One region of the Rhizobium sp. CCGE531 genome, then DNA from elsewhere that is predicted to be linked to it. Evidence: predicted binding sites of a transcription regulator. Region 1 holds the regulator's gene; the other holds the start of a gene.
What was found. The regulator LexA, encoded in region 1, represses DNA repair genes until DNA is damaged. The targets are predictions, from matches to a motif close to TGTTCNNNNTGTGTTCNG.
Positions count from the first base shown of each region.

Region 2: CCGE531_RS18870 (helicase-related protein) is a predicted target of LexA. The motif match lies at 11,953-11,970, and genes of this name have one in related genera.

Region 1 is NZ_CP032684.1:1,929,657-1,945,171, reverse strand. It holds gene lpdA (dihydrolipoyl dehydrogenase) at 1-1,080, opposite strand, end outside; gene CCGE531_RS09455 (SGNH/GDSL hydrolase family protein) at 1,133-1,774, opposite strand; gene CCGE531_RS09450 (pyruvate dehydrogenase complex dihydrolipoamide acetyltransferase) at 1,913-3,280, opposite strand; gene CCGE531_RS09445 (pyruvate dehydrogenase complex E1 component subunit beta) at 3,296-4,678, opposite strand; gene pdhA (pyruvate dehydrogenase (acetyl-transferring) E1 component subunit alpha) at 4,697-5,740, opposite strand; gene CCGE531_RS09435 (septum formation initiator family protein) at 5,898-6,209, opposite strand; gene eno (phosphopyruvate hydratase) at 6,431-7,705, opposite strand; gene kdsA (3-deoxy-8-phosphooctulonate synthase) at 7,855-8,694, opposite strand; gene CCGE531_RS09420 (VOC family protein) at 8,691-9,578, opposite strand; gene lexA (transcriptional repressor LexA) at 10,001-10,723, shown strand; gene CCGE531_RS09410 (ComEC/Rec2 family competence protein) at 10,704-13,157, opposite strand; gene gltA (citrate synthase) at 13,448-14,737, shown strand; gene lpxB (lipid-A-disaccharide synthase) at 14,764-15,515, opposite strand, start outside.
Region 2 is NZ_CP032684.1:3,882,315-3,897,829, reverse strand. It holds gene CCGE531_RS18940 (MFS transporter) at 1-774, shown strand, start outside; gene ispG (flavodoxin-dependent (E)-4-hydroxy-3-methylbut-2-enyl-diphosphate synthase) at 902-2,155, shown strand; gene CCGE531_RS18930 (LysE family translocator) at 2,174-2,815, opposite strand; gene CCGE531_RS18925 (polyprenyl synthetase family protein) at 3,088-4,002, opposite strand; gene mtgA (monofunctional biosynthetic peptidoglycan transglycosylase) at 4,166-4,927, shown strand; gene CCGE531_RS18915 (glutathione S-transferase family protein) at 5,103-5,750, shown strand; gene rpmF (50S ribosomal protein L32) at 5,930-6,115, shown strand; gene tnpA (IS200/IS605 family transposase) at 6,291-6,725, shown strand; gene phaR (polyhydroxyalkanoate synthesis repressor PhaR) at 7,082-7,654, opposite strand; gene CCGE531_RS18895 (hypothetical protein) at 7,657-7,911, opposite strand; gene CCGE531_RS18890 (acetyl-CoA C-acetyltransferase) at 7,895-9,076, shown strand; gene phbB (acetoacetyl-CoA reductase) at 9,238-9,963, shown strand; gene CCGE531_RS34305 (hypothetical protein) at 10,094-10,267, opposite strand; gene CCGE531_RS18880 (YMGG-like glycine zipper-containing protein) at 10,523-10,777, opposite strand; gene CCGE531_RS18875 (DUF3309 family protein) at 10,819-10,974, opposite strand; gene CCGE531_RS18870 (helicase-related protein) at 12,212-15,382, shown strand; gene CCGE531_RS18865 (RNA-binding S4 domain-containing protein) at 15,386-15,515, shown strand, end outside.

The DNA.
Region 1 (15,515 bases):
GCTCTTGTCCGTCGGATGAACGTTCGGCAGGCCGGCGATCTTCTCGATGCAGACGACGCCCTCATGCTCGGCCTTGTGGGCGAGCATCGGCGGGCCGGCGACATCGCCGATGGCGTAGATGCCGGGAACATTGGTCTTGCCGTAGCCGTCGATGACGACGCAGCCGCGGTCGGTCTTCACGCCGAGCGCTTCAAGGCCGAGATTTTCGATATTGCCCTGCACGCCGACCGCCGAGATCATGCGGTCGGCAACGATCTGCTGCACCTTACCGTCTTCCGTTTCGACATGGGCGGTGATGCTGTTGGCGGCCTTGTCGACCTTCGTGACCTTCGCCTTAGTGAAGATCTTCAGGCCACGCTTTTCGAGCTGCTTGCGGGCGATGCCGGAGACTTCGGCATCCTCGACCGGCATGATCGTCGGCATGACTTCGACGACGGTGACATCGACGCCCATCGAGTGATAGAAACTTGCAAATTCGATGCCGATGGCGCCCGAGCCCATGACGAGCAGCGACTTCGGCAGGAAGTCCGGCTTCAGCGCTTCGAAATAGGTCCAGATCAGCTTGCCGTCCGGCTCGATGCCGGGCAGCGCGCGCGGGCGGGCGCCGGTCGCGACGATGATGTGCTTGGCGTTGTAAGTGCCCTCGCCCTTGACGTTCTTCGGCACCGGATGCTGCGGTTCGACGACGGGCTTGGTCGACTTGCTGACGACGATCTCACCCGGCTTGGTGATCTTGGCTTCGCCCCAGATGACGTCGATTTTGTTCTTCTTCATCAGGAAGCCGACGCCGGCGTTGAGGCGGGCGGAAACGCCGCGCGAGCGGGCAACGACGGCCTTCACATCCGCGCTCACCTTGCCTTCGAGAACGAGGCCGTAATCCTTCAGGTGGTTGGAATGATCGAGAATTTCGGCCGAGCGAAGCAGCGCCTTCGTGGGGATGCAGCCCCAGTTAAGGCAGATGCCACCCAGGTGCTCGCGCTCGACGATCGCTGTCTTCAGGCCAAGCTGGCCGGCGCGCACGGCGGCGACATAACCGCCCGGACCGGAGCCGATGATAATGACGTCGTAATTCTCAGCCATGTGTTTCCTGCCTTATTGGTGGCGGCGGATCGGAGCCGGCGCCTTGAATGTGTCAGAGACCGAGCATCATCCGCACGATCGGCTCGAGGCCGCGACCGAGCGCCCGGGTGTTTTCTGCATCGAGATGAACGCCATCGAGCGGCGTGGTGACGGCGACCGTATTGGCATCGAAGAAGCCGCAGCCGAGCTCGTCGGCCAGATCGCTGTAGAGCGTCGGCAGCTTGGTCGATTCCTTGACCGCGCCGAGATAGCTCGCCGCAAAAGCCGGATTGGCCGTCTCGGAGATTGCCGGCGGGGCGACGATGAGGATATCGGGCGCCTCGTAGTCGAACCCCCAGGCGTGATTACGCACGAGCTGGACCAACCGGCTGATGCCCTGCAGCGCAGCAAAGGCCGAGCCGGCAACGACCGGCTTCATGTCGTTGGTGCCGAGCATGAGGATTACGAGATCGAGCGGATTGTGGGTCTGCAGGATCGTCGGCAGTATCCGTGCGCCGTTGCGATCGCAATCGGCGAGGTGATCGTCGAAAGCAGTAGTACGACCATTCAATCCTTCCGGAATGACGCGCACCTGGCTGCCGAGCGCCTTTTGCAGCACGCTCGGCCACCGATCTTCATAGGCATGACGGCCGATCGTCTCGGCGCTGTAGCCCCATGTCAGCGAGTCGCCGTAACACAGAACAGTCTTGGTCATTCATGCCTCCGTGTCGCGACCAGAGCGTGATGCCGAAAAGTGTAAGCGGTTTTCGGACGACATCACGCTCTACCTATTTGTTTCTAGAGCGGATTCAGATTTTAGGTCGAATAGACCTAAAATCATCCGGCTCTAAGCTCAGACGAGCATCCCCATCGGGTTTTCGATGTAGCCCTTGAAGGCTGCCAGGAGCTCGGCGCCGAGTGCACCGTCGACGGCACGATGGTCGGTCGACAGCGTGACGGTCATCACGGTGGCAATCGCCATCTCGCCCTTCTTGACGACCACGCGCTGTTCGCCCGCACCGACGGCCAGGATGGTCGCATGCGGCGGGTTGACGACGGCGGCGAAGTTCTTGACGCCCATCATGCCCATGTTCGACACGGCCGTGGTGCCGCCCTGATACTCCTCGGGCTTCAGCTTGCGCTCCTTGGCGCGCTTGCCGTAGTCCTTCATCTCGTTAGAGATGGTCGAGAGCGTCTTCTGCTCGGCGCTGCGGATGATCGGGGTGATCAGGCCGCCCGGAATGGAAACGGCAACGCCGACATCGGCATGCTTGTGCTTGACCATGTTGCTGTCGGTCCAGGAGACGTTGGCATCCGGAACGTCGCGCAGCGCGAGAGCCAGTGCCTTGATGACCATGTCGTTGACCGAGAGCTTGTAGGCCGGCACGCCGTCCTTCGACTTCGGAGCGGAATCGTTGAGCTGCGTGCGGAGCGCCAGCAGCGCGTCGAGTTCGCAATCGACCGAGACGTAGAAGTGCGGGATCGTCTGCTTGGATTCCTGCAGGCGCTTGGCGATCGTCTTGCGCATGCCGTCATGCGGCACGAGCTCGTAGGAACCTTGCTCGAACAGCTTGAGGACGGCATCCTCGGACATGCCCTTAGGTGCTGCGGCCGGAGCGGCAGCGGCCGGCTGTGCAGCTGGCGCAGTTGATGGAGCAACCTTGGCGGTGCCGCCGGAAACCGCAGCTTCGATATCCTTCTTGACCACACGGCCATGCGGGCCGGAGCCGGAAACCGCGGTCACATCGATGCCGGCTTCCTTGGCGAGGCGCCGAGCGAGCGGCGAAGCGAAGGTACGATGACCGTCGTTTGCTGCCGGAGCCGATGCAGCAGGTGCCGGAGCGTTTGCGGCAGGGGCCGAAACGCTTGCCGGAGCGGGGGCTGCAGCAGATGCTGCCGCCGGAGCTGCTTCGGCCTTCGGTGCTTCCTTTGCAGCCGGAGCAGCGCCAGCGCCGGAAGCTGCGGCCGCGACATCCTCGCCATCGGCGGCGAGGACGGCGATCAGGGCATTGACCTTCACGCCTTCGGTGCCGGCAGGAACGACGATCTTGGCGACGGTGCCTTCATCGACGGCCTCGACTTCCATCGTTGCCTTGTCAGTCTCGATCTCGGCGAGCACGTCGCCGGACTTGATCTTGTCGCCTTCCTTGACGAGCCACTTGGCGAGGTTGCCCTCTTCCATGGTCGGCGAGAGGGCAGGCATGGTGATGTTGATAGGCATCGATGAGCCCTCCCCTTATTTGTAGCAAACGGCTTTCACCGCATCGACCACTTCAGCGACGTTTGGAAGCGCCAGCTTTTCGAGGTTGGCGGCGTAAGGCATGGGTACGTCCTTGCCGGCGATCGTCAGGATCGGCGCATCGAGATAATCGAAGGCCTGCTGCATGACGCGGGTGGCGATCTCCGTGCCGACGGAGGACTGCGGATAGCCTTCCTCGACGGTGACCAGGCGGCCGGTCTTCTTGACCGATTCGATGATCGTCGGAAGATCCATCGGGCGGATGGTGCGCAGGTCGATGAGTTCGACATCGATGCCCTGGGCTTCCAGCTCGGCGACGGCCTTGGTGGCATAGGTCATGCCGATGCCGAAGGAGACGACCGTTACGTCCTTGCCCGGACGATGGATGCGGGCCTTACCGATCGGCACAACGAAATTATCCAGCTTCGGCACATCGAAGTGCTGGCCGTAGAGGATTTCGTTTTCAAGGAAGATGACCGGGTTCGGATCGCGGATGGCAGCCTTGAGCAGGCCCTTGGCGTCGGCTGCCGTGTAAGGCATGACGACCTTGAGCCCCGGAATGTGGCTGTACCAGGCCGCATAGTCCTGGCTGTGCTGAGCGCCGACGCGGGCTGCCGCGCCGTTCGGGCCGCGGAAGACGATCGGAGCGCCCATCTGGCCGCCGGACATATAGAGCGTCTTGGCGGCGGAGTTGATGATCTGGTCGATCGCCTGCATGGCGAAGTTGAAGGTCATGAACTCGACGATCGGGCGAAGGCCAGCCATCGCGGCACCAACGCCGATACCGGCAAAACCATGCTCGGTGATCGGGGTGTCGATGACGCGGCGGGCGCCGAATTCCTGCAGCAGACCCTGGGTCACCTTATAGGCGCCCTGGTATTCTGCGACTTCTTCACCCATGACGAAGACGTCCGGGCTGGCGCGCATTTCTTCGGCCATTGCATCGCGCAGTGCTTCACGCACCGTCATCGATACCATTTCCGTGCCGGCCGGAATTTCCGGATCGGCTGCTGCGGCAACCTTCGGCTGGGCCGGAACCGGTGCTACTGCGGGCGCCGGAGCGGCTGCGGGGACCTCGGCCTTAGCAGGCTCGGCAACGGGTGCCGCCTTTTCGGAAGAAATGGCGTCAGCGGATTCGCCGTCCTGCAGCAGGATGGCGATCTTGGCGTTCACCTTGACGCCTTCGGTGCCGGCGTCGACCAGCAGCTTGCCAATGATGCCTTCGTCAACGGCTTCCACTTCCATGGTGGCCTTGTCGGTTTCGATTTCGGCAATGACATCACCGGAAGCGACCTTGTCGCCTTCCTTCTTGAGCCATTTCGAAAGGGTACCCTCTTCCATCGTCGGAGAAAGGGCGGGCATGAGAATATCGATGGGCATGGATCGTCCCTCCCCGATTTAGAGCAGAATGTCGGTGTAGAGCTCGGATGCGTCCGGCTCCGGATCGTTCTGGGCGAAATCGGCGCTGTCTGCGACGATGTCGCGGACATTCTTGTCGATATCCTTCAGATCGTCTTCGCTCGCCCAGCCCTTTTCGAGAAGGCGAATACGGACCTGCTCGATCGGGTCGTGCTCGGAGCGCATCTTCTGCACTTCGTCCTTAGAACGGTACTTGGCCGGGTCGGACATGGAGTGACCACGATAACGATAGGTCAGCATTTCCAGGATGATCGGGCCCTTGCCGGAGCGGCAATGCGCGACGGCTTCGTCAGCCGCGGCCTTGACGGCGCGTACGTCCATGCCGTCCACCTGGATGCCGGGAATGCCGAAGGATGCGCCGCGCTTGGAGAAATCGGCCTGCGCCGTGGCGCGCGCCGTCGACGTGCCCATGGCGTAACGGTTGTTTTCGATCACGAAAATGACAGGCAGCTTCCAGAGCTGCGCCATGTTAAAGCTTTCGTAGACCTGGCCCTGGTTGGCGGCGCCGTCACCGAAATAGGCAACGCTGACATTGTCATTGCCGCGATACCAGTTGGCAAAGCCGAGACCGGTGCCGAGCGACACCTGGGCACCGACGATGCCGTGGCCGCCGTAAAAATTCTTCTCCTTGGAGAACATGTGCATCGAGCCGCCCTTCCCTCGGGAATAGCCGCCCTGGCGTCCGGTGAGCTCGGCCATGACGCCGCGCGCGCTCATGCCGGTTGCCAGCATATGGCCGTGGTCGCGATAGCCGGTAATGACCTGGTCGCCATCCTTCAGCGCCAGCTGCATGCCGACGACGACAGCTTCCTGGCCGATATAAAGGTGACAGAAGCCGCCGATGAAGCCCATGCCGTAAAGCTGGCCGGCCTTCTCCTCGAAGCGGCGGATCAGGAGCATCTCACGATAAGCCTTGAGCTCCGCATCACGATCGAATTCTGCGATCGGGCCGCCATTGGTTTCCTTGGCGGGCCTTGATGCTGTCTTACGGCTGGAAACGGTCGCGTTTTTTCGCGGCGCCATTCAACCCTCCCTGTGTGAGTAGCCTCGTTTTATGGTGAGGCGTAACATAGGCAAGATTGTTCGCCACAGCAATGCTATAATTGCATGGCTCATATTCTTCGCAAATTGTTGATATAACTTACAAAAAGTCGATTAACCTGAATTCGGTTAATTGCGGCTATTTGTTGAAGATGACGATTTCGTTCGCCTTGGAATAGGTCAACTGATAGCGCGCATATTGATCGAGCATGTCCTTGTCCAAGGAGCCGTCGCTCAAGAGCGTGACCTCCTTTTCAAGGTGCTCGCGCCTGCCGACGAGATCTGCCAGTTCCTTGGCGCGGTCGATGCGACGCTGCTCGAATACTTCGGTCGCCTTCAGGCCGTAGTCGCCATGGATGCAATGATAACCGAAATAGCTCACAAAGGCGATGGTGATGGCGGGAAGGATGAAACGCCCGAACTTTCTCTTCTTATGATACTTTGTCCACATACTCGCTCGAACGCTCTGGCTTTAAGCAATCCCGCTCCAAAGCCAATGCCGCTTCGGACAAGATCACATCAAATCAAACACCTAGAGCTAATGTAACCGGCAGAGATTAACCGTCCGTTGACTCTAACTGCGCGGCCCAACAAAAAACCGCACCCGAAGGCGCGGTTTAATTTCAGCGAATACTCTCGTCGCGGATCCAAGCGGATCCCGCTGATCAGGCATCAGCCGCGCAGGATGGAACGGCCGGCATACTTTGCCTGCGGGCCGAGCGCTTCTTCGATGCGGATGAGCTGGTTGTACTTGGCGAGACGGTCGGAACGCGACAGCGAGCCGGTCTTGATCTGGCCGCAGTTGGTGGCAACGGCGAGATCGGCGATCGTGGAGTCTTCCGTTTCGCCCGAGCGGTGCGACATGACGGCCGTGTAGTTGGCCTTGTGCGCGGTCTCGACAGCATCGAGGGTTTCGGTCAGCGAGCCGATCTGGTTGACCTTGACGAGGATCGAATTGGCAACGCCCATGCGGATACCGTCGCGCAGGCGGGCGGAGTTGGTGACGAACAGGTCGTCGCCGACGAGCTGGGTCTTCTTGCCGATCAGGTCGGTCAGCGTCTTCCAGCCTTCCCAGTCGTCTTCGGCCATGCCGTCTTCGATCGAAACGATCGGGTACTTGGCGGCCAGTTCGGCCAGGTATTCGGCCATCGCGCCGGATTCCAGCGTGCGGCCCTCGCCTTCGAGCACGTACTTGCCGTCCTTGAAGAATTCGGTCGAGGCGCAATCGAGGCCGAGGGCGATTTCTTCGCCCGGCTTGTAGCCAGCCTTTTCGATGGACTTCATGATAAAGTCGAGGGCTGCCGGGGCGCTGGAGAGGCCCGGTGCAAAGCCGCCTTCGTCACCGACGTTGGTGTTGTGGCCCTGCGATGCCAGTTCCTTCTTGAGGACGTGGAAGATTTCCGAGCCCATGCGCACGGCGTCGCGGATGGATTCCGCGCCGACCGGCAGGATCATGAATTCCTGAAAGTCGATCGGGTTATCGGCATGGGCGCCGCCGTTGATGATGTTCATCATCGGAACCGGCAGGAGGCGGGCATGAGCGCCGCCGACATAGCGGTAGAGCGGCAGGTTGGCGCTTTGGGCGGCAGCCTTGGCGACCGCAAGCGAGACGCCGAGGATGGCGTTGGCGCCAAGGCGCGACTTGTTCGGCGTGCCGTCGAGTTCGATCATGATGTTGTCGAGCTGGATCTGGTTTTCGGCGTCCATGCCGCCGATCGCATCGAAGATTTCCGAGTTGACGGCTTCGACGGCCTTCTCGACGCCCTTGCCATGGTAGCGCTTGCCGCCATCGCGAAGCTCGACGGCCTCATGCGCGCCGGTCGACGCGCCCGACGGAACCGCCGCGCGGCCCATGCTGCCGTCTTCGAGGTAGACATCGACTTCGACGGTCGGATTGCCACGGCTGTCGAGAATCTCGCGGGCGATAATGTCGGTGATTGCGGTCATGATAGCTTCCTGCTCGCTGGTTTATAAATCGATTTAAATCGTCTTAGTCGAAGGCACGGAAATTTCAATGCCGATCCGCGCGCCGATTTGGCACTCCTGCAGGCCGCGTAAAGCAAAATCATGTCAGCCTGTTGAATGCCTGATATTTCTTAGGCCTTGGCCACGGCGTCAAAGGCCAGCAGCTTTTCCAGAAGCCGCGGCATATCCTTCAGATAGACCATGTTCGGGCCGTCCGAGGGCGCGTTATCCGGGTCCTCATGCGTCTCGACAAAAACACCTGCAACGCCGACAGCGACAGCGGCGCGCGCCAGCGTCTCGACGAATCGGCGGTCGCCGCCGGTGGAGCCGCCCTGCCCGCCGGGCTGCTGCACGGAATGGGTCGCATCGAAGATGACAGGCGCGCCCATAGCCGCCATGATCGGCAGCGAGCGCATATCCGAAACCAGCGTATTGTAGCCGAAGGAGGCGCCCCGCTCGCACAGAAGAATATTCGGATTGCCGCTCTCATTGAGCTTGGCAAGCACGTTCTTCATATCCCAGGGCGCGAGGAATTGACCCTTCTTGACGTTGACAACACGGCCGGTCTGGGCGGCGGCAACCAAAAGATCGGTCTGGCGCGACAGGAAAGCCGGGATCTGCAGGATATCGACCGTCTTGGCGACGATGGCGCACTGCTCCTCCGTGTGAATGTCGGTCAAAACCGGAAAGCCATATTCCCTCTTGAGGTCGGCAAAGACTTCCATGGACTTTTCCAAGCCGATGCCACGCTTGCCTGACAGAGAGGTCCGGTTCGCCTTGTCATAGGAGGACTTGTAGACAAGGCCGATGCCGAGCTTACCGCAGAGCTCCTTCAGGACTCCGGCGACCATGAAAGCATGGTCACGGCTCTCCATCTGACAGGGGCCGGCAATCAGCGACAGCTTGGCGGCATTGGAAAAGAGGACCTTGGAGGCACCCTCGCCGACGGTGACTTCGGAATTCGTGCTCATGCTATCTCCTCGAAGGCGAATAATGCGCCCTGTCCGGGCGCCAGCCTTGCCAGTATACGATTGTTCTTACGCGTGTAAGTGACGCCGTTAGCAGTGAAATGCGACGATGTCACGGAAAGATCGCGCGTCTTGAAAAGGATTGCGCGTGCCCTCAGCCCGGGATCGCTGGTGTGAACCGGCAAATCGTAGAATGCTTCCATTCCTTCCGGCGTCAAAAGTTCGACATCGGCATTGGCAGCCTTGATCGTCAGGCCGAAGGAGTGCTTGATGACTCGCGGACCGCCAACGATCTCTTCGAAAAAGGTGCGATACGCCGCTGGTTTCAGCGCGGAAAGCGCCACTCGTGCGATGCCGGTCACGCCGTTTTCGTGACGCTCGAGCACGCCGCGGTCGGTCGGCAGCGGATTGATGCGCTGGCAGCAGAAGGCCAGGAAATCCGGCGCGCGCAGATCGGCCGCAAATGCGAGGCGAAAACCGGCCGTGGTTTCCGTTCCGTCCGGCATCTTCATCTGCCGGGAGAAATCCAGCATGCGTCCGGCCGAGATCGCCGCCACCTTGAAACGCTCGTCATCGCCGACGGCATCGTCCGTACCGAAAACCACGGCCGAAAATCCATCCTCGGCGACGCGGAAGCGATAGGCCTGGTCACGCGCAACGAAGACATTGCCGTCGGCAATACTCGTCTCGCATTGCTCCTGGGATGCCACGCCCAAAGGTTCGAGATAGGTCTTGTCGGCAAGGAAGACGCAGGCATTTTCGGTGCCGAACGGATGGCGGGCGTCCGGCGCCACCGTGAAGCCGAGCTTGCCCAGCCGTTCGCGCGCCAATGCGATGTTGACGGTCGGCAGCACGAGATGATCCAGCGGATGCGGCGACAAAGTCATGGTTCCCCCTGTTTGCCTGCAAAAGCAGATTTGCGCCCATACAAAGCTGAATTCAAGACGAAAACCAAGCCGTGAAGGCGCGCGACAATGGAAACCGGACGCAACCCTGGCAACTGGACCGCACTGATTCTCAACTGTAGCCGGCTTATGCGGCGGATCGTCGTCTTCATCCGCACATCAAGATCCGGAGATGGGCCTGAAGCGTTCACGAAACGAACAGAGCGGCATTTCTCATATTTATCGATGGATTAGCGCGGATATAACTCTCAAGGGTTTTCAGGCGATCCATTCGATGGCGGCAATTATTTGATCCGCCCGGCAAGGCTTTACCGAAATTTAAGCACTTGCGGAACACATATGGAACATATAGTGTCCGTTCTGGATTTGTTTCACGGTTTTTCTTGATTTGGGGTTCCAAGACGATGTTGACGCGCAAGCAGCAGGAACTGCTTCTCTTCATTCACGAGCGGATGAAGGAGTCGGGAGTCCCGCCATCTTTCGACGAGATGAAGGACGCACTGGATCTGGCATCCAAATCCGGCATTCACCGTCTGATCACGGCGCTCGAGGAACGCGGCTTCATCCGCCGCCTGCCGAACAGGGCGCGGGCGCTCGAAGTCATCAAGCTGCCGGAGGCCTATAATTCAAGCCTGCAGCCGCGTCGCGGCTTTTCGCCGAGCGTTATCGAGGGCAGCCTCGGCAAACCTCAGCCGGTCGCGCCGCCCGCCCCGGCAAAGGTTGCGAACGACGACCACAATAGTTCCGTATCGGTACCGGTCATGGGGCGCATCGCTGCCGGCGTTCCGATTTCCGCCATTCAGAACAATACGCATGACATTACCGTTCCCGCCGATATGCTCGGCTCCGGCGAGCATTATGCGCTCGAGGTCAGGGGCGATTCGATGATCGACGCCGGAATTTTCGATGGCGACACAGTCATCATCCGCAATTCGACGACGGCCAATCCCGGCGATATCGTCGTTGCGCTCGTCGACGACGAAGAGGCAACGCTGAAGCGCTTCCGCCGCAAGGGCGCCTCCATCGCGCTGGAAGCCGCCAATCCCGCCTATGAAACCCGTATCTTCGGGCCGGACCGCGTCAAGGTCCAAGGCAAGCTCGTCGGCCTTATTCGGCGCTATCACTGACCGGTGATTGTGGCGCGATCGGCGTGCCGGACTTGTCTGCGCGCCAATCGTAAGTTCGATGCCGTGTCCATGGTCGTCGAGGGTTTTCGAATGCTGCGGAAATGATCGGCGTATCGGCGCCGAGGGTCATTTCAAGAGAGCCGGTTCTTCGCAGTGTTGCGCCCGTTATGAGCATTGCGCCGGAACGGCAATGATCAAGCCGCAGCCGGATCGGCGTCACGACGATGTTTGCAGTATCGCAAGCCGGCGGCAGATAGGCGGCATTTTCGATGGTGACCAACATGGCGCCGTTATCAAGCATCGCCACGCACCATGCGCCTTTCTGACAGGCGAAGCTTCCCTGCATCGTCCTGTCGAGCGCTTCTTCCATTGCCTTGCGCACAGCATTCTGCTCTTCCCCGCTTAACCGGCGATGGCGATCGGTCGTCTTGTTGATCTGCGGAAGCCGGCTATCGCCAGGGAGAATGGTGGGCGGCTGATGTTCGGTTGCGACCAGTGCCTTCCGCCATTGTTCGAAAATGAAAGCCTGCGGCCTTTCGCGATTTGTGGCGAGTATATCGTCCTGCCGCAGCGCAACCAGGACACCATCCTCGGAAATCATCAGATCCGGCTTCGGCACGCCGGAGCCGAATGCCGCCACGCCGGTGGATGAGAGCAGCAACAGCAGGCCCAAATGGCGAAGCCGGGTCCGCAGCATGGTCATGATCAGGAAGCCGGCAATGAAGATCGGCAGCAGCCAGGCTGGCTGGCGGCCGAAGGTGATGTCGCCTCCCCAGCCAGCCACGGTTTTGGCGATCAGGATGACGAGTTCCAGTCCCTCTCCGGTGACTTTCCAAAACGGCCCGTCCAAGCCGAAGGGCATGAGCAGCATTGCCACCATGCCAAAGGGCATGACGATGAAGGAGACGACCGGCATGGCTGCGAGGTTGGCGGCGAGACCATATGTCGCCAGCCGATGAAAATGCTCGATCGAGAAGATGGCCGTCGATGCGCCGCCGATGAACGAGGTCGACAACACGCCGCCGAAGAAGCGCGAGACAAACAGCAGCGGGCTTAGCAGACGGATCCGCGAGAGAATGTTTTCGCGATGCCGCCGTCGTTTCCATAGCGAATAGCCCGACACCAGCGCCAGCGTCGCTGCATAGGACATCTGAAAGCTTGGACCAAGCACCTGCGACGGCGACAGAACGAGGATGACGATGGCGGATAGGGCGACATTGCGAAGGCTGAGCGACGGCCGATCGAAAAGCACGGCCACCAGCATGATCGCCATCATGATGAAAGCGCGCTCGGCGGATACGCCGAAGCCGGAAATAAGGTAATAGGCCGTTACCGTCAAAAGCGCGCCGAAGGCCGCGAACTTCTTGGTCGGCCAGGCCTGCGCAACTCCCGGAAACAAACTGAACAGATAGCGCAGGCCGATATAGAAGATGCCGGCCGACAGCGCCATGTTCAGCCCTGAAATTGCAATGATATGGGTGAGACCGGCAATTCGCAGCGACTCGGTCGTATCCTTGGAGATCGCACGTCGCTCATCGGTGACGAGCGCTGCGGCAAAGGCGCCCGTATCTCCCGGCAAGGTTTCCCTGATCCGGTCGCCAATGCTGTTGCGCAGGCCAGCAAGCCAGATATCGGCCTTATCCAGCAGCGGCTCCGCGAGATTATCACCAGACGGGGACAATCGGGTCGGGGTGCCGTAGGCGAAACCGTTCGCACCGATGCCATTGAAATAGGAGCTGAAGGCGAAATCGTTGAGGCCTGGCAGTGCCGGTCCTGCCGGCGGTGTCAGACGCGCCCTGCCCTGCATCCGATCACCGAGGTTAAACGGCTCCACCTGCTTGCGGACGAAGATCGTGATCCGTTCCGGCGAACGGCGAATTGTGGGCTTTTCCGTTGCCTCGACCCGGACGACATAGCGCCAGCCTCCATTGTCATAGGATTCGCGTCGCTCGATCCTGCCGGTGACGGTCGTCGTCACCGCAGAGTCGAGCATGACAGTGGAAGCCCGCCAGCTTTCCCATTGAGCCAGTGTCATACCGAGACAAATTAGCATGCCGGCGAAAAGAAGGTGGCGAAACAGCCTCCCCGCTTCTCGCCGGAGCGCGAAGCTAGCGGCAAAGACAAACAGGCCCGCAAGCACGGCTTGCGGCGGCGGATCGCTGCCAGCTTCAAACCAGAAGATCGCACCGAGACCCATATAGATCGGCGCGAAAAGGACGGCCCGGCCATGTGAAGCCTCCTCTTCGACCAGCCGGGCAATACTGCCTCGAATGCGGCCCGCGATCAAAAGGAAGCGCGATGTCAGCGGCGCCAGATCCTGCGTCCGCTCCCCTTGCGGTGCCTTGGCGCGGAGCACAATCGTCGCAACAGCAGGACGAAGCTGCGGAGGCGCAGCGACATCCCGACCATCTTCCCGCTGCTCCGCTGCCTCCAAATTAGGCACCCGCCGCCGCCCCCGCGTAAAACCACAGCTTTTGCGCGATTTTTGCCGTCACTATCTGGTGATTTCAACCGAAATCGTCATGAGAGAGACCAAATTGAGCCGGTTTCCCGACGCGGCACGATCAGTGACGCTGCTGCAGTGCCCAAAAGTTGATACTGCAATGCACAATTCGGCACTAGGATAACTTGGCATTAGGCTCTGGATCATATAGCTAGTCGGTAGTCGCTTAACCTTTTGGCGCTTTTTATGGCGTCAATCCCGCCAAATCTTGGAGGATCAGCATGACGGAACAAAGCGCGAAACTAACTTGGGGTGAAAAGACGGTCGACCTGCCGGTCAAGACCGGAACCATCGGCCCGAGTGTCATTGATATTGGTGCCCTTTATAAGAACACCTCCACGTTTACTTACGATCCTGGCTTCACCTCGACCGCATCGTGCGAGTCCAGCATCACTTATATCGATGGCGACGAAGGCGTTCTGCTGCATCGCGGCTATCCAATCGATCAGCTGGCCGAACACGGCGATTTCCTGGAAGTATGCTACCTTCTTCTCTACGGCGAGCTGCCGACGACAGCGCAGAAGAAGGACTTCGACTATCGCGTGACCCACCACACGATGGTGCACGAGCAGATGTCGCGCTTCTTCACCGGCTTCCGCCGCGACGCGCATCCGATGGCCGTCATGTGCGGCTGCGTCGGCGCGCTCTCCGCCTTCTATCACGACTCGACCGACATCACCGATCCGCATCAGCGCATGGTCGCAAGCCTGCGCATGATCGCCAAGATGCCGACGCTCGCCGCCATGGCCTACAAGTACCATATCGGCCAGCCTTTCGTTTATCCGAAGAACGATCTCGACTATGCGTCGAACTTCCTGCGCATGTGCTTTGCCGTTCCGTGCGAAGATTATGTCGTCAATCCGGTGCTCGCCCGCGCCATGGACCGCATCTTCATCCTGCATGCCGACCATGAGCAGAACGCTTCGACCTCGACGGTTCGCCTGGCAGGCTCTTCCGGCGCCAATCCGTTCGCCTGTATTGCAGCGGGCATCGCCTGCCTCTGGGGTCCGGCGCACGGCGGCGCCAACGAAGCAGCACTGAACATGCTCAGCGAGATCGGCTCCGTCGACCGCATTCCGGAGTACATCGCCCGCGCCAAGGACAAGAACGATCCGTTCCGCCTGATGGGCTTCGGTCACCGCGTTTACAAGAACTACGATCCGCGCGCCAAGATCATGCAGAAGACGGCGCATGAGGTTCTCGGCGAACTCGGCATCAAGGACGATCCGCTGCTCGACATCGCAATCGAGCTCGAACGCATCGCTCTGACGGATGAATATTTCATCGAGAAGAAGCTCTATCCGAACGTCGACTTCTACTCCGGCATCACGCTGAAGGCTCTCGGCTTCCCCACGACCATGTTCACCGTTCTGTTCGCTCTCGCCCGCACCGTCGGCTGGATCGCTCAGTGGAACGAAATGATCGAGGATCCGCATCAGCGCATCGGCCGTCCGCGCCAGCTCTATACCGGCGCACCGCTGCGCGAATATGTGCCTGTTTCCAAGCGCTAAGCTTCGGAATTGAAACAAAAAACCGGTCAGAGATGACCGGTTTTTTTATGGGACAAAACATCCAGGAGAATCGCCGCCGCCTTGTCGCCCGGCGGCTCCTCCGTTTGCATTCGGTGCCAGACGAGATCGTAGCCCACAAGCATCGCGGCGCGCTCGGGAGTATCGTTCGACAGGCGCTCCATGTAACGAGCCAGCAGGCCGGGCCGCAAAACATCGTTGATGAGTTCCGGCACCACGGCGTAGTCGGCAATCAGGTTCGGCAGGGCCGCCGACCATACCTTGATGCGCGACATCACGAACCTGGCCAGCCACTCCGTCTTATAGGCCGAAACCACGGGAATGCCAGCAAGGCTCAACTCCAAGATCACGGTGCCTGATGCGGCCATGGCGGTATCAGCCTGTCCAAAAGCCTCCCATTTCGCCTCCTGACCGACGAGGATTTCCGGTTTGACGCTCCAATTTTCGAGAAGCAAACGCACGAGGGCTTCTTGCTTCGGCACCGTCGGCAGCAGATAGCGGACATCGTCATTTCGCCGACTAAGCTCTTCGGTAGCCCGCTCAAAAACTGGAAGAAGTTGGCGGATTTCCGAAGCGCGCGATCCCGGGAGAAGAAGGACTGTCATCTTAGCATCGGCGGCAGTCGTGCTGCGCAAAGCGCGCCGGCGACGCGCCTCCAGCAGGTTGGCATCCACCGTCAGCCGATGGCCGACATAGGTCGTGGCCGGACCGCCCAGGCGCTGCATCGCGGCGGGTTCGAACGGCAACACGGCCAGTACAT
Region 2 (15,515 bases), 2.0 Mb from region 1:
GCGATCATGTCCTCCTGCCATGCCTTCTGGAGCCTCGGCGGCCTGCTGGGCTCGGCGATCGGCGGGTTGCTGATCTCGCGCCTGGGCGTTCTCGGTCATGCCGAGGCCTCGACTGTTCTTGCCGTTCTTTTCCTGGTCGTTGCCTGGCCAATGGTTTTCGGTGATCAGCCGCATCCCGACGAGGCCAAGCCGAAGGCAAAACTGCCGATGATCCCGCTGCCCTGGCTCCTTGGCATCGTCGCACTGTTCTGCATGGTGCCGGAAGGTGCCGTGCTCGACTGGAGCGCGCTCTATCTCGGCCAGGAAAAGGGGGCATCGGTGGCACTTTCAGGCTTCGGCTTTGCCGCCTTCTCCGCCACCATGGCAACCATGCGCTTTGCCGGTGATTTCGTCCGCGATTGGCTGGGGGCGGTGCGCACGCTGCGTGTCTGCACGGTCTTTGCCATCGTCGGCATGCTGACGGCAGCACTGGCGCCGAATGCCGAGATCGCGATCCTCGGCTTCGCGCTCTGCGGCATCGGCATTTCCAACATGGTGCCGATCGCCTTTTCCGCGGCCGGCAATATTCCCGGGCTGCAGCCCGGTATCGGCATTTCGGTCGTCACGACGCTTGGCTATTCCGGCATGCTGGTAGCGCCTTCGGCCATCGGCTTTGCCGCCGAGCATGTCGGCTTCTCGCCAGTCCTGATGGCGCTGCCGGTGCTGCTGCTCGTCGTGCTGGCGTTCTCGTCGCTCGCACGCTACGCTGACGGTATCGGCGAGAGCGAGCATTAATTTCGTCGCTTTTGCTTGCTAGCGGATAGGTCCCGTCCGATCAAAAGAGATTGCCGCAGCGGTTGACAACGACCATTTCGTGATCCACCTGAAAGACACCCATTTTCGAGGCCTGCGAGAGATTTCCATGTCGTCCGCCACCGATTTCGATCCGAAACCGCGCCGTTCTTCCGTTGCCGTCGATGTTGGCGGCGTCATTGTCGGCGGCGGTGCTCCCGTCGTCGTGCAGTCCATGACCAATACCGATACGGCCGATATCGATTCGACCGTCGCCCAGGTGGCGGCCCTTTACAAAGCCGGCTCGGAACTCGTGCGCATCACCGTCGATCGCGATGAAAGTGCCGCCGCGGTGCCGAAGATCCGCGAGCGGCTGCTGCGTCTCGGCATGGACGTGCCGCTGATCGGTGATTTCCATTATATCGGTCACAAGCTTTTGGCCGATCATCCGGCCTGCGCTGAAGCGCTGGCGAAATACCGCATCAATCCCGGCAATGTCGGCTTCAAGGACAAGAAGGACAAGCAGTTCGCCGAAATCATCGAGATGGCGATCCGTTACGACAAGCCGGTGCGCATCGGCGTCAATTGGGGCTCGCTCGATCAGGATTTGCTGACCGCGCTGATGGACAAGAACGCCGCCGAGGGCTCGCCGCTATCGGCCCGGCAGGTGACGCGCGAGACGATCGTGCAGTCGGCGCTGATCTCGGCCGATCTTGCCGAGGAAATAGGCCTGCCGCGCAACCGCATCATCCTGTCGGCCAAGGTCAGCCAGGTACAGGATCTGATCGCCGTCTATTCCATGCTGTCGGAGCGTTCCGACCATGCGCTGCATCTCGGCCTCACCGAGGCCGGCATGGGCTCCAAGGGCATCGTCGCCTCGTCCGCCGCCATGGGCTATGTGCTGCAGCACGGCATCGGCGATACGATCCGCGTTTCACTGACGCCCGAGCCGAACGGCGACCGTACCCGCGAAGTGCAGGTGGCGCAGGAGCTGCTGCAGGTGATGGGCTTCCGCCAGTTCATTCCCGTCGTCGCGGCTTGTCCCGGCTGCGGCCGCACGACCTCGACGGTCTTCCAGGAACTGGCGCAGAACATCCAGAACGACATCCGCAAGAACATGCCGGTCTGGCGTGAGAAATATCCGGGTGTGGAGGCACTGAACGTCGCCGTCATGGGCTGCATCGTCAACGGCCCCGGCGAAAGCAAGCATGCCGATATCGGCATCTCGCTGCCGGGCACGGGCGAAACGCCGGCGGCTCCCGTCTTCATCGACGGCCAGAAGGCGATGACGCTGCGCGGACCGAACATCGCCTCCGACTTCGAGGCGCTGGTGACCGATTACATCGAAAAGCGCTTCGGCCAGAAGACCGTCGCGGCGGAGTGATCCGCCGCAGTTCAGAGATTATATATTGCTCGTCAGCAGCTTGATGCCGGCGAAGCAATAAAAGCCGGCCATGGCGCCTTCGATCCAGCGCCGGGCACTGCGATAGATTTTCAGCGCGTGCGGCGTCGAAAATAGGATCGCATAGCCCATGAACACCACGAAACCGGTCACGCCGCAGACGCCGATGATCAGCATCGCGACCGAGCCCGGCGCGCCCTGCGGCATGCCGAGCGCGATGATGGCGAGCCAGGCGAAGATGGCCTTCGGATTGGTGACGTGGATGCCGTAGCCGCGCAGGATCAGCGATTTGAAGCTGGGCGTTTTCGGCCCCTCGGCGGCGGTCGGCAACTCGTCGTTGGCGCGAACGGCGCGAAATGCCTTGTAGGCGAGATAAAGCAGATAGAGGCCGCCGAAGATCTTCAGAACCTCGAGCGCCATCGCATAGGTCTGCAGCAGCGTGGCAAGGCCCGCCGCGGCCGCTGTCGCCCAGGTCAGCGATCCCCCGAAGATGCCGAGCGCCAGGGTCATGCCGGCTTTGCGGCCATGGGTCATCGATGTGCCGATGATGGCCATGATGGCGGGACCGGGGCTGATGACGGCAACGATGTAAGCGATATAGGCCGGCAGGATGTGCGGCAGATAGGAAAGCATTTCGCGCATGGAGAATATTCCCGAAGCATTGGCCGGCCGCGAAGAATTCCACGTCTACGGGCCAACGCGGCACGGGAATGTGTCATAGAATGCAGCGGAAATCACCGGGCGCCGCCATGGATTCTTGTGATGGTGACATTCCCGCGCTGAATGGATGATCATTGACGAACGGGTGTGTGTCGCTATCCCGGCTGGAGCGGCTTCTCCGCGCCCATGAGCCGATGCGCAGCGGAAGATAGGCTGGCCGTCGTCAGGCAGCACCGTACCCGGTTAGGCAGAACTCAGCTCTTGCGGTTTGCGACGAAGCGGGCGGTTTCCGTCAGGATGCTTGCCTTGTCGCCATAGCCGGACAGGAGGTCGGTCGCTTCCCTTACCAGCCTTGCGAGTGTCGCTTCGGCCCATTCCTGGCCGCGCAGGCCCACCAGCGTGCCCTTGCCACGGGCGGCGTCCTTGCCGGTTGCCTTGCCCATGGTGGCGGCGTCGGCTGTCAGGTCGAGCAGATCGTCGGCGAGCTGGAAGGCAAGGCCGATCTTTTCGCCGAACGTCCGAAGGCGCTTGCGGTCATCTGCCGAAGCGCCTGAAATGATGGCGCCGGCCTCGCAGGCAAAGCGGATCAGCGCCCCCGTCTTCATCGCCTGCAGCGTGGTGATGCCGCCTTCGTCCGGCGTCTCCTTTTCCGCCGCGAGATCGAGCGCCTGCCCGCCGGCCATGCCGCCGATGCCGGCTGCGCGTGACAGCGCCAGCACGAGCGCCATTTTCCGGTCGGCCGGCAGCTCCGTTTCCGGGGCTGCGATGATGTCGAAGGCATAGGTCAGCAGGCTGTCGCCCGCCAGGATCGCCGTTGCGTAGTCGAAGGCGATGTGCACCGTCGGTTGGCCGCGGCGCAGGTCGTCGTCGTCCATGGCGGGCAGATCGTCGTGGACGAGGGAATAGCAGTGCACGCATTCGAGCGCGGCGCCGACCCTGAGCGCCGCCTCGGCATTGCCGCCGAGAAGCGCTGAGGATTCCATGACGAGGAAGGGCCGCAGCCGCTTGCCGCCGTTCAGCACTCCGTGACGCATCGCACTCAGAAGCCGGACAGGGCGAACGATCTCGTCGTCGAGGCCGTCATCGCCGAGAAGCCGGGTCAGCATGGCTTCGGTTCTGACGGCATTGTCCCTGAGGCGCTGTTCGAATGAGGTATCGGTGCTGTCCATGGCCGCTGTTTGGCATGAGAGGCAGTTGCTGGCAACGAGAATTGTCAACAGCCCAGCGGGGAAACGCGCCGCACTCTGGTCATCGCTCTGTGTAGGCGGTATGACGAGTGCAACAGCAGAGCGTTTCCCGGCTGCACCCAAAGTGTTTCGGGATGGAGCCATCGTGGACGTCAGGCAGTTGGACATATCGACTGATAATGGGGAGGAAGCCGAAGTGCTGCAACGGTCCTCGCGGCTTGCGCGCTTCAAGGCAAGGCCGCTCTGGCAGCGCATCGTTCTCGTCCTGGTCGGCATATCCCTCCTGCCCTATCCCCTCATCCTCCTCTACCTGCTGCCGTTCATCCATCCGGTCTCCACCTTGATGATCGGGGATGCCGCTACCCTTCAGGGATACGATCGTCGCTGGGTGCCGTTGGAAAAAATCGCGCCGGTGCTGGTGAAATCCGTCATGGTCTCCGAGGACGGGCAATTCTGTTACCACGGCGGTGTCGATTGGGGCGAGATGCGGGTGCTGGTCCAGGAAACGCTGCGCGGCAAATCCACACGCGGCGGTAGCACGATCCCGATGCAGACGGTGAAGAACCTGTTTTTATGGAACAGCCGCTCCTTCGTCCGCAAGACGATGGAATTGCCTTTAGCGGTCTCCGCCTCCGCCGTGTGGTCGAAGCGCCGGATGATGGAGATTTATCTTAACGTCGCCGAATGGGGGCCGGGCATATACGGCATCGAAGCGGCGGCGCGCTACCATTTCAAGGTGCCGGCCTCCAAGCTCACGGCACGTCAGGCGGCCCTTCTCGCCGTCTCGCTTCCCAATCCGATCGATCGGGTGGCGAGCAAGCCGGGGCGAGGGCTTGGTCAGCTTGCCTCGCTGATCCAGCGCCGCGCGAGGAATGCCGACGCATACATCAAATGCCTTTATGAGTGAGATCAGAACTTGTCGTTCGATCGGCTTGTTGTCATCTGGCATTCTTGGCCGTGACATATGGGCGGATGACCTGCCACCGACGATCGGACCGTCGGCCCTCCGCGCGTTCGAGGATATGAACCATTTCGAGGAACTCTTCCCCTTCGAGTTCCGATGCTAAAAAGGGAACAAGATCGTGAGCAAGCTGACCCTCTATATCGGCAACAAGAACTATTCCTCCTGGTCGTTTCGGCCGTGGATTGCGCTCGAAGGCTGCGGCATAGCTTTCGAGGAGGTGCTGATCCCCTTCGATTTTCCGGCGGGCAATCCAAACATTCGCGAGGTTTCGCCGACAGGCAAGGTGCCGATGCTGGTGCATGGCGGCTTCAAGGTGTGGGAGTCGCTTGCCATCATCGAGTATGTGGCCGAGCTTTTCCCCGATGCAGGTCTTTTGCCTGAGGATCGGCAGGCCCGCGCGCTGGCGCGATCCTATAGCATGGAGATGCTTTCTGGCTTCAGCGCCTTGCGTAATGCCTGCCCGATGCACATGCGCCGCCCCGTGAGCCCGCTTAGCCTGCCGGAAGGGGTGATGGAAGATGTGGCGCGCATCGAAGCCATCTGGCGCGAGGCGCGTTCCCGCTCCGGCGGTCCCTTCCTGTTCGGGGCGTTCTCGGGAGCCGATGCCATGTTCGCTCCGGTCGTCAGCCGCCTGGAACGGTATGACATTGCCGTCTCCGCCGATACGAAGGACTATATGGCTGTCATGAAAGCCCTGCCTGCCTGGAAGAAATGGGAGGAAGCGGCGCTGAAGGAAACGTGGATCGTGCCGGAGGACGAGGCCTGATCGCTTGATTCGGCGTCGATATCTACGAATCAAGCGCGACGGGCAAAAAATGCCGGAAGGGTCTGGTCAAAGCCCGACAAGCCATGTATAAGCCCGGCCAATTTCCGAAATTGATGCATGTCTGTTTCGGCCGCCTTGCTGGCCGTGGATATGTTTCGTCCGCACATGGAGTAACGAGAATGGCTGTACCGAAGAGAAAAACGAGCCCGTCCAAGCGCGGTATGCGCCGTTCGGCTGATGCGCTGAAGGCTTCGACCTATGTTGAAGACAAGAACTCCGGCGAACTGCGTCGCCCGCACCATATCGACCTGAAGACCGGCATGTATCGTGGTCGCCAGGTTCTGACGCCGAAGGAAAGCGCATAATTTCAGCGCTGCCTTGATGGCATGAATGAAAAGGCTGGCGGTTCGCCGGCCTTTTTTCGTTGTAATCAAAGTAAACCTCCACCTACGGTGGAGGACTGGACGCGTTCTACACGGTAGTTGAGAGACCTCCTGCTTGAACCGCTGGCGTGGCCCAGACTTCGAACAAGGAGGTTTTATGGATGAGCAAACGCTCTCGCATGCGACGTGGGACTGCAAGTATCACGTTGTTTTTGGCAGCAAATACCGAACGAAAAGACTTTACGGGGACGTGCGGCGTGAGTTGGGAGAACTCTTACGTCGGCTGGCACAGCAGAAAGGCTGCCAGATCGAAGAGGGTCATTTGATGCCCGACCATGTGCATATGCTGATATCGATCCCGCCGAAATATTCGGTTGCGCATATTGTTGGCTTTCTGAAGGGCAAGACGGCGCTTTATGTTGCCAACAAATATGCGCGCAAGCGGCGCTACAAGGGTTATCACTTTTGGGCGCGCGGGTATTTCGTATCGACGACGGGCTACAACGAGCAGGTCGTCAGACAATATATCCGTAATCAGGAAAAGGCCGACAAAGCTTCCGACTTTGCCGACCTCTTCAATCGTAGCTACTAAGCGCTAACAAAACCACTTCTAGTGGTTCAAGCGCAGCGTTTCAAACCTCCACCTTTGGTGGAGGTCATGACTTGTGATCGGGGTGGGTGAAAAGGTGCCTGTTTGTGTGCCGAAGCTCTGATACCCCCTCTGTCCCTTTCGGGACATCTCCCCCACAAGGGGGGAGATTGTTGGGAGTGTATCGCTCGCTCTGAGGTGAACTCATAGCTCAGCTTCAGCAGATGCGTTGATGATATGAAGCGAGAAGGTGCTGCGCGTTACCGATCTCCCCCCTTGTGGGGGAGATGTCACGTCAGTGACAGAGGGGGGTAAAAACTCTCCATGAACTCCGGGCGATTTTCCTGCGCCGTCTTATTTTACAAACTATCCAGCTTGCTCTGCATGGCGCGGAGCTGTTCCTTCAGCTCGTCGATATCCTTGGCTTCGGCCTTGCGGCTCTCTTTCGCCTGCGGCTTCATGAAGGGCGAGAACATCTGCATGGCCTGCTGGAACATCTCGGTGTTGCGGCGAACCTGCTCCTCGACCATCTGCATGGGCAGCTGAAGATTCTTGCCGAGCGGCGTTTCGCCGAAGGCGCGATTGATCTGCTCGCGCATCTGCGTCTGCTGCTCCGTGAAGGCGCGCATGGAATGCTCGAGGAAGCTCGGCACGACCATCTGCATCTGATCGCCGTAGTAGCCGATCAACTGCCGGAGGAAGGGAATCGGCAGTAGCGTGTTGCCGGTCTTTGATTCCTGCTCGAAAATGATTTGCGTCAGGACCGAATGCGTAATGTCTTCGCCGCTTTTGGCATCCTGGACAGTGAATTCCTCGCCCTTCTTCACCATCTCCGCCAGGTCGTCCAGCGTCACGTAGGTGCTGGTACCGGTATTGTATAGGCGGCGATTCGCATATTTCTTGATTACGATCTGGCCCTCATTCTTTGCCATTATCAGTCTCCTGGCCCCGTCTGATTGTATGGAAACTCCTCCATTCCCGAGTGTAGACGCAAAAGAAGCTTGGTGACAATCGCTTTGTGCGATGCGGCAAGCCCTTTCCCTTGATCGGATTTCCAGCTGGCAATGACGGCTTCATGAAATCTGTACGCGGGAAATTCTTGCAATTTGACTCCGGCGCAAAGCTTTGACAGTTTCGCCTCATATACACGTTCATTTTCCGAGGAGGCTTCCATGAGCAGTTCATCCATCGTCGTCGCCAGCGCCGCCCGCACCGCGGTCGGCTCCTTCAACGGCGCTTTCGCAACCGTTCCGGCTCATGAGCTCGGTGCGGCCGCCATCAAGGGTGCGCTGGAGCGCGCCGGCGTCGATGCCAGGGAAGTCGATGAGGTGATCCTCGGTCAGGTGCTTCAGGCCGGCGAAGGACAGAACCCGGCCCGCCAGGCCGCGATGAAGGCCGGCATTCCGCAGGAAGCGACCGCCTGGAGCGTCAACCAGCTTTGCGGCTCCGGCCTGCGCGCCGTGGCACTCGGCATGCAGCAGATCGCGACCGGCGATGCGAAGATCATCGTCGCCGGCGGCCAGGAATCCATGTCCATGGCGCCGCATGCCGCCCATCTTCGTGGCGGCACCAAGATGGGCGACATGAAGATGATCGATACCATGATCAAGGATGGCCTGACGGATGCCTTCTACGGCTATCACATGGGCATCACGGCCGAAAACATTGCGCGCCAGTGGCAGCTTTCGCGCGATGAGCAGGATCAGTTCGCCGTTTCCTCCCAAAACAAGGCGGAAGCTGCGCAGAAGGCGGGTCGGTTCAAGGACGAGATCGTTCCTTTCACCATCCAGACCCGCAAGGGCGATATCACGGTCGATGCAGACGAATATATCCGCCACGGCGCGACAATCGACTCGATGGCCAAACTGCGGCCCGCCTTCGATAAGGACGGCACAGTTACTGCGGCAAATGCTTCCGGTCTCAATGATGGCGCGGCTGCCGCCGTGCTGATGACCGAGGCGGAAGCCTCGCGCCGCGGCATTCAGCCGCTCGCCCGCATCGTTTCCTGGGCAACCGCCGGCGTCGATCCGCAGATCATGGGCACCGGGCCGATTCCGGCCTCGCGCAAGGCGCTGGAAAAGGCGGGCTGGTCCGTCGCAGATCTCGATCTCGTCGAAGCCAACGAAGCTTTTGCCGCCCAGGCTTGCGCCGTCAACAAGGACCTCGGCTGGGATACGTCGATCGTCAACGTCAACGGCGGCGCGATCGCCATCGGCCACCCCATCGGCGCCTCCGGTGCCCGCGTCCTCAATACGCTGCTGTTCGAAATGAAGCGCCGCGGCGCCCGCAAGGGGCTCGCCACGCTGTGCATCGGCGGCGGCATGGGTGTCGCCATGTGCTTCGAGGCGCTCTAGAATCAAAGAAATAGAGCATGATGTCGTCCGAAAACCGCTCACACTTTTCGGCATCATGCTCTAGGGCGTCTTGAAAGGAATTTTCCAGAAGAAGTGGTGAAGTGAGCGGGCGACCCGGCCTTCGGGCGTCCCGTCTCCGCAGCAACAAAGGGGAGTGGCACATGAGCAGAGTGGCATTGGTAACCGGAGGCACGCGCGGCATTGGAGCGGCCATTTCGATGGCGCTGCATAATGCGGGTTACAAGGTGGCGGCAACCTATGCCGGCAACGACGAGAAGGCCCGGGCTTTCCACGATGTGACAGGCATCGCCGTCCATAAATGGGATGTGACCGATTACGAAGCCTGCGGCAAGGGCATCGCCAAGATCGAGCACGATCTCGGCCATGTCGAAGTCCTGGTCAACAATGCCGGCATCACCCGCGACGCCATGTTCCACAAGATGACGCCGCAGCAGTGGCACGAGGTCATCAATACCAACCTCACCGGCCTGTTCAACATGACGCACCATGTCTGGCAGGGCATGCGCGATCGCAGCTTCGGCCGCGTCATCAACATCTCCTCGATCAACGGTCAGAAGGGGCAGATGGGGCAGGCGAACTATTCCGCCGCTAAGGCGGGCGATCTAGGCTTTACCAAGGCGCTTGCCCAGGAAGGCGCTGCCAAGAACATAACGGTCAATGCCATTTGCCCCGGCTATATCGGTACGGAAATGGTGCTGGCGGTGCCGGAAAAGGTATTGAACGAGCGCATCATCCCGCAGATTCCGGTGGGGCGCCTGGGCGAGCCCGAGGAAATCGCCCGCATAGCTGTCTTTCTTGCCAGCGACGACGCCGGTTTCATTACAGGATCGACGATATCAGCCAATGGCGGCCAGTTCTTCGTCTAAAGCATTTTCGCTTTTCTTCGAATCGCGAAAGCGCTCTATCTTCTTGTTTTTGCGCATTCCGGACGGAAAATCGCAGCGGCTTTTCTTGGCCGTTCGCATCATGGACAGGATTGCCGGGCCGGCCCGGCAATCATCCCCGGCCTGAATTTGCCTGCTGTCGCTGTCGTGGTTTGAATTCCAGGATGACGGCTTCCAGTGCTTCCCGCCGCTTCTCCTTGTTCCGTGCTCTTGCTGCGCTTCCAAGCGCGTAAAAAGTGGTGCCGATGAGCGCGAGTGCTGCAATGCTTGCGATGATTGCGGCCATGATGCCGTTCCTTTCTCAAAACACTGCGTCCTTCCCGCGACTGAGCGCGCGGGAAGAGGATTTCCTCAGAAATTCTGGCTCTTAAAGCGCGTCGCGATCTTTCAGATTCGCTCCTTGGCTTTAAGCTCTTGATTTTGCGCATGTCGTTATCGCAAAACCGCCACACACTTTTGCGCGACATGCGTTAGCGCCCGGCCCGCGGGCCGGATGGTCGCGACCGACCCGCCGGAACGGCCGGTCGCGAGCAGTCAAGCCTTAGCGGCAACGAGCCTCATAACGATGGCCATAGCGGTCGCGATAGATGCAATAGCCGCGCCGCTCATGGGAGCGTCCGATAAGATTGCCGACGACGCCACCGGCGACAGCGCCGACTGCCGCGCCGCCCCAGCTATGGGTGGCTACGCCGCCGATCAGGGCGCCGGTGCCGGCACCGATGGCAGTCCCTTTTTCCGTTGCGGTGCACGACGCCAAAGCGCCGACAAGGGCGATCGCGACGATGATCTTCTTCATGGTGTTAGCTCCCTGGTGAAGTTTGAACAATGACCCGCGGATCAAATCCGCCCCATCAATAGCAAAATGAGTACAATGACGAGAACAAGCCCGAGACCGCCCGATGGACCGTAGCCCCATGCCCGGCTGTAACCCCAGCTGGGAAGCGCGCCGACCAACAGCAGAATCAGTATGATAAGCAATACCGTACCAAGCATGATATGTCTCCTCCATGTCCATCGCTTGAATAGCACCGGCAATGTCGTTCAATCCGGCACTATGCTTCAGCGGCTCCAGCTCGAATCGGTTCCTTGGTGAATGGGTGGAGTTCCCCAATTCTGCAGATAGAAACTTGCGTCGCTGAAAATTGTTCCGGCTAAGAAATAAAAATGCCTAGACGTCGGCGCCGCCGCGATCAGCCGGATGTTAACGCGACCGCATGATACGCACGGCGAAGGGAGGGTCCGCGATCTGCTCTTATGGTTAAAATATGATTAAAATACAATATGTTGCGGTGAACGAAACGAGAAAAGGGGCGTGTCCGTGATTCGTCGGTGATTCGTTCTGCGTTTGGACTTTGGTTAATATGGAGGCCTTTTTGTACGTCCCGGGCGTGCAAAATGAGCGGAATCCAGCGGAAGGCGGATGTTCGCAGGATGATGCCTTCATGCTCCCGATCGGTTCGCGCGGAATAGGCCGGCGGAGACATTCCGCACCCATGCCGCTTTCCATATTTCGATGCTGTCCTGGCGAAATACAAATATGTAGCCGTGAAATCCGCTTCGCTCCGGCCTCGATTGAGGTGCCGATGCGAACAGCTTATGCGTGTGTTTGCAGATTCATTATATTTGCGCTCGTTAAAAGATTGATCGCAATTACAGATTCGGCTCGAATCGCGGGTTCAACCATTCGGAGTCCTATGGGTTTTGGTCCAGGAAGTGCTAGATATTGTGTGGAACAAAAACAGAATCGGCTGGAATCCGCGATTCGTCGCCGATTCGTTCCGGCTTTGGCCCGAATCTTAATGGAAGGAGCGGCATTCTGGGAAACTGCATCATTTACAAACAATTAACCATAAAAGACGTCGATTTTCGCCGGCTTCGGATTCTCCACTTGACTCCTTTTCTCGTGGAAAAGGCGTGAAAACGAGATTCAGCATTTGGTGGGAATCTTTTCATTTAAATCCACATGTTGTAGTGAACAAAAAAAGAACGACGTCGAGTCAGCGATTCGTCTCCGATTCGTTCTCAAGCTGTTCCGGAATCGCCGGGACTCGCATGAGGTGCAGGATAAATGTAGCTCCTGGTTGAGGCCGCCAATAATGAAATCGATTGTTGTTGCGGTTGTTTTTTCATTCGGGTCTTGCCTTTGTCGCATATGGTCGTCATCTCTTCGTTTCCTCCCAGGGGAACTTGCTGATCGAAAGACGGTGGTTTCTCGCCCATGCACGGACCAATGACACAGACTTCGCAGCCCATGATCCTGAGCGGACGCGGCGTGACCGCGGTGCTCGGACCGACCAATACCGGCAAGACCCATTATGCCATCGAACGCATGGTGGCGCACGGCAGCGGCGTGATCGGCCTGCCGCTGCGGCTGCTTGCCCGCGAGGTCTATACGCGCGTCGTCGAGAAGGTCGGGGCTCAGCATGTCGCGCTTGTCACGGGCGAGGAAAAGATATCGCCGCCCAATGCCCGCTTTTCGGTCTGCACCGTAGAGGCCATGCCGCGCGAGACGCGTGCCTCCTTCGTCGCCATCGACGAGGTTCAGCTCGCAGGCGATCTCGAGCGCGGCCATATCTTCACGGACCGCATCCTGCATCTGCGTGGCCGGGACGAGACGCTGCTATTGGGTGCCGGCACGATGCGGCCCATCCTCGAACAGCTTCTGCCCGGGATCACCGTCCTGGAGCGGCCGCGGCTGTCGCATCTCTTCTATGCCGGGCAGAAGAAGATCACGCGATTGCCGCAGCGCACGGCGATCGTGGCTTTTTCCGCCGACGAGGTCTATGCGATCGCGGAGCTCATCCGGCGCCAGCGCGGTGGCGCCGCCGTCGTTCTCGGCGCGCTGAGCCCGCGGACCCGCAATGCACAGGTGGCGCTCTACCAGGCCGGTGATGTCGAATATCTGGTTGCGACCGATGCGATCGGCATGGGCCTCAATCTCGATGTCGACCATGTCGCCTTCGCCCAGGACCGCAAGTTCGATGGTTATCAGTTCCGCAACCTCAATCCCGCCGAGCTCGGCCAGATCGCCGGCCGCGCCGGCCGCCACCTGAAGGACGGCACCTTCGGGGTGACCGGACAGGTCGATCCTTTCGACGACGAGCTGGTACGCCGGATCGAGGGACACGAATTCGACATGGTGAAAGTGCTGCAATGGCGCAGCAAGACTTTCGATTTTTCCTCAATCGCGGCGTTGCGCGCCAGTTTGGAAGGCTCGCCTCGCGTGCAGGGGTTGACGCGGGCGCTGCCTGCGGTAGACCAGCAGGCATTGGAATATCTGTCACGCGATCTGGAGATAGTCGATCTTGCCAGCAACCCGGCTCGGGTTGAGAAATTATGGGAGGCCTGCGCGCTTCCCGACTATCGGCGCATTACGCCTGCCCAGCACGCCGATCTCATCGCCGCCCTCTTTTCCGACCTGGTGCGCTATGGCACGGTGAAAGAGGAGTTCCTCGCCGAACAGGTGCATCGCGCCGATCGGACGGATGGTGAGATTGACACGCTTTCGGCGCGAATCGCGCAGATAAGGACTTGGACCTATGTGTCGAACCGGCCCGGCTGGCTTGCCGATCCGACACACTGGCAAGAAAAGACGCGGGAAATCGAAGATCGATTGTCTGACGCGTTACATGAGAGGTTGACGAAACGCTTTGTTGATCGCAGGACATCTGTGCTCATGAAGCGCCTGAGAGAGAATGCGATGCTGGAAGCTGAAATCAGTGTGAATGGGGATGTCTTCGTTGAGGGGCATCATGTGGGGCAGTTGACCGGATTCCGGTTCACGCCTATTGCGGGCACCGAGGGGCCGGATGCGAAGGCCGTCCAGACAGCCTCCCAGAAGGCGCTGTCTCTGGAGTTTGAGGCGCGCGCCGCGCGCCTGCATGCGGCTGGCAACAGTGATCTTGCGATCAGCGCCGATGGACTCGTGCGCTGGCTCGGCGATCCCGTGGCGCGTTTGTCGGGGAGCGATCATGTCATGCGTCCGCGCGTCATCCTGCTCGCCGACGAGCAGCTGACGGGCCATGCGCGCGATCATGTCGCCTCGCGCATCGAGCGCTTCGTGAACCATCATATCAGCACGATCCTGAAGCCGCTCGACGATCTCCAGCGCGCAGAGGACCTGCAGGGCCTCGCCAAGGGGCTAGCCTTCCAGCTGGTGGAGAATCTCGGCGTTCTGTTCCGCCGCGACGTCACCGAGGAGGTGAAGTCGCTCGATCAGGATGGGCGCGCCTCCATGCGCCGCTACGGCGTTCGCTTCGGCGCCTATCATATTTTTGTCCCCGCGCTGCTGAAGCCGGCTCCGGCCGAGCTCATCACGCTGCTGTGGGCTCTGAAGAACGATGGCCTGGACAAGCCGGGCTATGGCGACCTGATCCCGGTTCTTGCCGCCGGCCGCACCTCGGTCGTCACCGATCCGAGCTACGAGCGCATGTTCTACAAGCTTGCGGGCTTCCGCTTCCTTGGAAAGCGCGCGGTTCGCATCGACATTCTCGAGCGCCTGGCGGATCTCATCCGTCCGCTCTTGCAGTGGAAGCCCGGCCAGGCTTCGCGCCCCGAAGGCGCTTATGACGGCCGTCGCTTCACCACGACGACAGCGATGCTCTCCATTCTCGGCGCGACGCTCGAGGACATGGAGGAAATCCTCAAGGGTCTCGGCTATCGCGCCGATTCCGTGAAGGCCGAGGAAGCAACCGCTTTCCTTGCTCAGCAGGATGTTGCCGCAGTTCCGGCGCCGCCGGCCGCGGAAACCGCTGCCGAAAAGACTGATGATGACGACGCCGATGCCGTAACCGAAGAGCCGGCTAAGGAAGCAGAGGCCGCTTCCCAGGAAGCGGCAGCGCCCGCCGATGCATCGGCTGAGGCCGCCCCCGTGGCTGTGGAAGCCGCTGCCGTTGCAGAAGCCGATGCCGTTGTGGAAGCCGCTGCCATTGCGGAAGCTGCTGGCGAACCTATCGAGCCGAAGCCGGTCCTGCTCTGGCGGCTGGGTGGCCGTAGCGACAATCAGCAGCGCCAGGGTGGCCGTGGTCATGGTGACCGTCGCGGCCAGCAGGGCGAGGGCCGTGGTCAACAGGGCAATCGCCGTGGTGGTGGCGAGCAGCAGGCCAGCGGTGGTGAAGGCAACCGCGAGGGGCGTGATCGTCGCGATGGCCGTGATAATCGCGGCGGCGGCGACAAGGGACCGCGCGGCAACGGCGAGGGCGGTCGTCCGCAGCAGGGCAACCGTGGCGATCGTCAGGAGCGTGGCGAACGCAACGACCGGAACGATCGCAACAATCGCAACAATCGCGGCGCATCGCAGCCGTTGCGCTTCGAAGCCAAGCCGCCGCGCAAGGAAAAGCCGATCGATCCGGATTCTCCTTTCGCCAAGCTCGCTGCCCTCAAGGAGCAGATGAAGAAATAGGCCATGACGGACGAGAAACAGCCATTTTCCGGTTCGCGCCAGCGCATCGACAAATGGCTGTTTTTTGCCCGCATGGTGAAATCCCGCTCGTTGGCGCAGCTCTACGTTCAGAACGGCAGCGTGCGGGTGAATG